Regions from separate parts of the Lysinibacillus sp. ACHW1.5 genome, predicted to be linked through region 1. Evidence: riboswitches for the same ligand, from Rfam matches in the RefSeq annotation. Region 1 holds a riboswitch; the other holds the start of a gene.

Region 1 (2,207 bases):
AGAAGAAATCGGTTGGTTGACTTTACCCCAGTCAATTTGATCTTTTGTGCTTTCTTCTTCTACCGTATATTTATCTTTAGGTGAACGACCAGTGTATTTGCCAGTTTCTGCACGAACTGCGCCATCTACTGTTAACATTGCTTCACCACGAGATGTAGCTTTTTCTGCTAATTGTGGTACTGAAAGTTGAACATTAATGTTACCGCCGTTTAATAATTCCTTCAGTTCGTTTGCAATTTCTACTGAATTCATCGATTAAATACCATCCTTTTTTATAGTATTCCCTTGATTTAGAGGGATTTTTTCTTAATTTCAAAAATAGTATAACACAATTGCTTAAATAATCTATACTAATTAAGAAATTATTTTAGAGTTTTTACCACTTTTCAATAAACTGACAAAAAATAATGTTTTTCGAGTAGAATACCATCAATCCTACTGTAATTAGGCACGAAAATTGAGCCACACATATGTTACCACAAGTAGCTAGGTATGTTGTAGGGATTAATTTGCTTCTATTTACATCATCATCCAAGTATGAAAAGTTTTTGTGTAATAAGTTCTTTCCTTTCTATACAGTAATACATAAGAAAATATTTGACAACGTTCGACCTTTTCAGTAACATGAGATTGAACGGATACTCTTATCCCGAGCTGGTGGAGGGTCAGGCCCTGTGAAACCCGGCAACCTGCATGAACTATTTCACGACATGCGTTGGTGCCAACCTGATGCAAGGGAACATCCCTTGAACGATAAGAGTGAAAGGTTACGCAGTCATTATTCCTTTCCTCATGTAAAGTAACGTGAGAAAAGGATTTTTTTATTGTTAAAAATCAATGTAAAGGTAAGTATATGTAGTTCTTTCCTTATTATAATGACGGATCTTTCGAAATCCTCGTGTTAAAAGCAGCAGTAACGGCTTGAGAGTTCAATCCTTAGGAGCGGACTTGACATGGGTAATGAGTACCGTATTCATACACAACTACTTATTGTAAGAGTATTTAGGAGGAAAACCAAATGACAAACCGTCGACTGTTTACATCAGAGAGTGTAACAGAAGGACATCCAGATAAGATTTGTGACCAAATCTCGGATGCCATTTTAGATGCTATTTTAGCAGAAGATCCAAATGCACGTGTAGCGTGTGAAACAACTGTAACAACAGGATTAGTATTAGTAGCAGGAGAAATTACTACTTCTACTTATGTGGATATTAAAGGTATTGTTCGTGACACTGTAGCTGAAATTGGCTATACACGAGGTAAATATGGCTTTGATGCAGAGAACTTAGCGGTGCTTGTGGCAATTGGCGAACAATCACCTGATATTGCCCAAGGTGTTGATCAGGCATTAGAGGCACGTGAAGGCTCTATGACAGATGCTGACATAGAAGCAATTGGTGCTGGTGACCAAGGCTTAATGTTTGGCTATGCATGTAATGAAACACCAGAGCTAATGCCATTACCAATTAGCTTGGCACACAAATTAGCACGCCGTTTAACAGAAGTACGTAAATCAGGGGAACTTGCCTATTTGCGTCCTGATGGTAAAACGCAAGTAACGATTGAATATGATGACAATAATGTACCGGTTCGCGTGGATACAATTGTTATTTCAACACAGCATGATGAAGAAGCAACACTTGAACAAATTCAAGCAGATTTAAAAGAATTTGTTATTGCACCAGTTGTACCGAGTGAATTATTAGATGCTAATACGAAATACTTCATCAATCCAACTGGCCGTTTTGTAATTGGTGGGCCAAAAGGTGATGCTGGATTAACAGGGCGTAAAATCATTGTTGATACATACGGTGGTTATGCACGTCACGGTGGTGGTGCCTTCTCAGGTAAGGATGCAACCAAGGTAGACCGTTCGGCGGCATATGCAGCACGTTATGTAGCGAAAAACATCGTAGCAGCTGGCTTAGCAGAGCGTGCTGAAGTGCAACTTGCCTATGCGATTGGCGTTGCTCAGCCTGTTTCCATTGCTGTCGATACATTTGGCACAGGTAGAGTGAAAGAAAGCGAAATCGTTGAATGGGTACGCGAGCTATTCGATCTACGCCCAGCAGGTATCATTAAAATGCTTGATCTTCGTCGTCCAATTTATAAACAAACTGCTGCGTATGGACATTTTGGTCGTACAGATTTAAATGTACCATGGGAGCAAATTGATAAAGCAGACGCGCTACGAGAAAAAGCAC
Region 2 (2,207 bases), 1.2 Mb from region 1:
AATGTCCAAAAAAATATCGTTTCTAATGACAGAATACAACTATTGCATGAAAAGGATGCTCCATATTACCTTGTTTATTATTCAAAAGGGAATGTATTGGCAAGTATTACAGCTGAGGGAAATAGGCTTATTATCCAGTTAGAGGAAGGCAGCGAGCAAAGGAAAGAGGCTCAACCCTATGTTTTTAAAGTCACCGTCAAGAATCCTGAGCTGGATACCATTGAGTTGCGAATAAACGGTCAGAGTACGCCCATTGATCGTATGACCATTATGTGATAAAAGAAAACGAAATCCCTTTAGATGAGATTTCGGTTTCTTTACGTGATATCTAATAAAAGACTTTGTCTACGTTATATTTAGAGCGGAAAGTATTAATCGCATATGTTTCGTAAATTTCACGTTCCATTGGATCTTCTACTTCATAGACTTCAATTTTGAACACTTCATCACGATGGTTTTTCATCGGAGATACATTATCCTCGAAATGTTTTTTAATACGTTGACGAATTTTACGTGCTTTCCCAACAAACAATAGCTCATTCTTGTCATTATAGAATAAGAAAATGCCACCTTTATCACGTGTGATTTTATGGAAGTCAATAAAACCGAAGTAAGGTGTGATTGGCACATCACCTGGTTTTAAATCTTGTTCACGTTGACGGATTACTAGATCTGGTTTTGGAAATTCAATTTTAATCAAACTATTCACGTTCCTCTCTCTTACTAAAAGTATATGGTAACATAATTACGGCATGTTTACCATAAATTTTAAATGTAGAAACACCACAGATAGCAAGCTTAGTGTACATCAAATGAGCAAGGAACATGCACATGAATCACAAAATATTCGATGAATTATTGATATTCTAACTAGTTCGTGTTACAATTCAAGATAATTAAATAATCTTATCAAGAGAAGCTGAGGGATTTGGCCCGATGACGCTTCAGCAACCTCTAACAATTGTTAGAAAGGTGCTAATTCCAGCAAAGGATTTTTTCCTTTGAGAGATAAGAGTGGACGTGAAAAAAATCCTTCTCATTCTATCTCGTATGGAATGAGGAGGATTTTTTAATTTCGTTGCAATGTACGCAAGTTAGGTTTGCTAAAAGAGAGTGATTATAGAGAGGGGAAAGCAAGATGCCAATTAATATTCCGAAAAATTTACCAGCTGGAGAACATTTACGTGAGGAAAAAATCTTCGTCATGGAAGAAGATCGTGCGAAAACACAGCAAATCCGTCCATTAAATATATTAATATTAAATCTAATGCCAGAAAAAGAAAAAACTGAGCTCCAATTATTACGTTTATTGGGGAATACACCATTACAGGTGAATATTACCTTTTTGAATACAGCCACTCACGAGTCTAAAAATGTGAGTAAATCCCATTTGCAGCTTTTCTACACAACGTTCAATCAGATTCGACACCGACGCTACGATGGTATGATTATAACTGGTGCACCAGTAGAAAAAATGGCTTTTGAAGAGGTCAACTATTGGCAGGAAATTTCAGAAATTATGGATTGGTCTAAAAAGAATGTGACATCCGTGCTACATATATGTTGGGGGGCACAGGCTGCATTGTATCATCATTATGGCATTGGGAAGGTTGAGCTTTCTACTAAATGCTCAGGCGTCTATTCCCATGTGATTACAGATTTAACTGTAGATTTGGTACGTGGCTTTAGTGATTTATTTACTGCGCCCCATTCACGCTATACATCTGTTTCGATTGACGAGGTTCGCAATCATCCAGATCTACGATTATTATCCTATTCAGAGGATGCTGGGGTATTTATTGTACAATCAAAAGATAATAAAAATATTATGATTACGGGCCATCTAGAGTATGATGCGACAACGCTAGCCGATGAGTACAGTCGCGATGTGGCGAAGGGCATAGATATCGCCGTTCCTGTGAACTACTTCCCGAATGACGATCCTACACAAGTGCCAATGAATACATGGCGTGCCCATACGCATCTATTATTCTCTAACTGGTTGAACTACTATGTTTACCAAGAAACACCATATGAATGGGATTTTGTAGATGAAATCGAATATCATATTTAATTAATAAAAAGTCTAATTTCTTTTCTAGCTTAGAAGAAATTAGACTTTTTGATTGTCATTTTCTGTTTCCTGCTGAGGTGTTTCGTTATTTTGAGCCTTGGATTTGCGATTGCGAATAACTACCACAATCAGC

What was found. Region 1 has a riboswitch for S-adenosylmethionine ahead of metK (methionine adenosyltransferase). Riboswitches for the same ligand answer to the same signal wherever they lie in the genome.
Region 2: linked by a shared signal. The riboswitch ahead of metA (homoserine O-acetyltransferase MetA) and the one ahead of metK (methionine adenosyltransferase) in region 1 are both predicted to bind S-adenosylmethionine.

What each region holds. Positions count from the first base shown of each region.
Region 1 covers NZ_CP091777.1:3,484,782-3,486,988, reverse strand. Annotated here, with positions in the region: gene pckA (phosphoenolpyruvate carboxykinase (ATP)) at 1-252, opposite strand, end outside; SAM riboswitch class I at 642-760, shown strand; gene metK (methionine adenosyltransferase) at 1,019-2,207, shown strand, end outside.
Region 2 covers NZ_CP091777.1:2,331,422-2,333,628, reverse strand. Annotated here, with positions in the region: gene L6W14_RS11515 (hypothetical protein) at 1-276, shown strand, start outside; gene L6W14_RS11510 (nucleotide excision repair endonuclease) at 329-700, opposite strand; SAM riboswitch class I at 904-1,015, shown strand; gene metA (homoserine O-acetyltransferase MetA) at 1,139-2,074, shown strand; gene L6W14_RS11500 (GerAB/ArcD/ProY family transporter) at 2,114-2,207, opposite strand, start outside.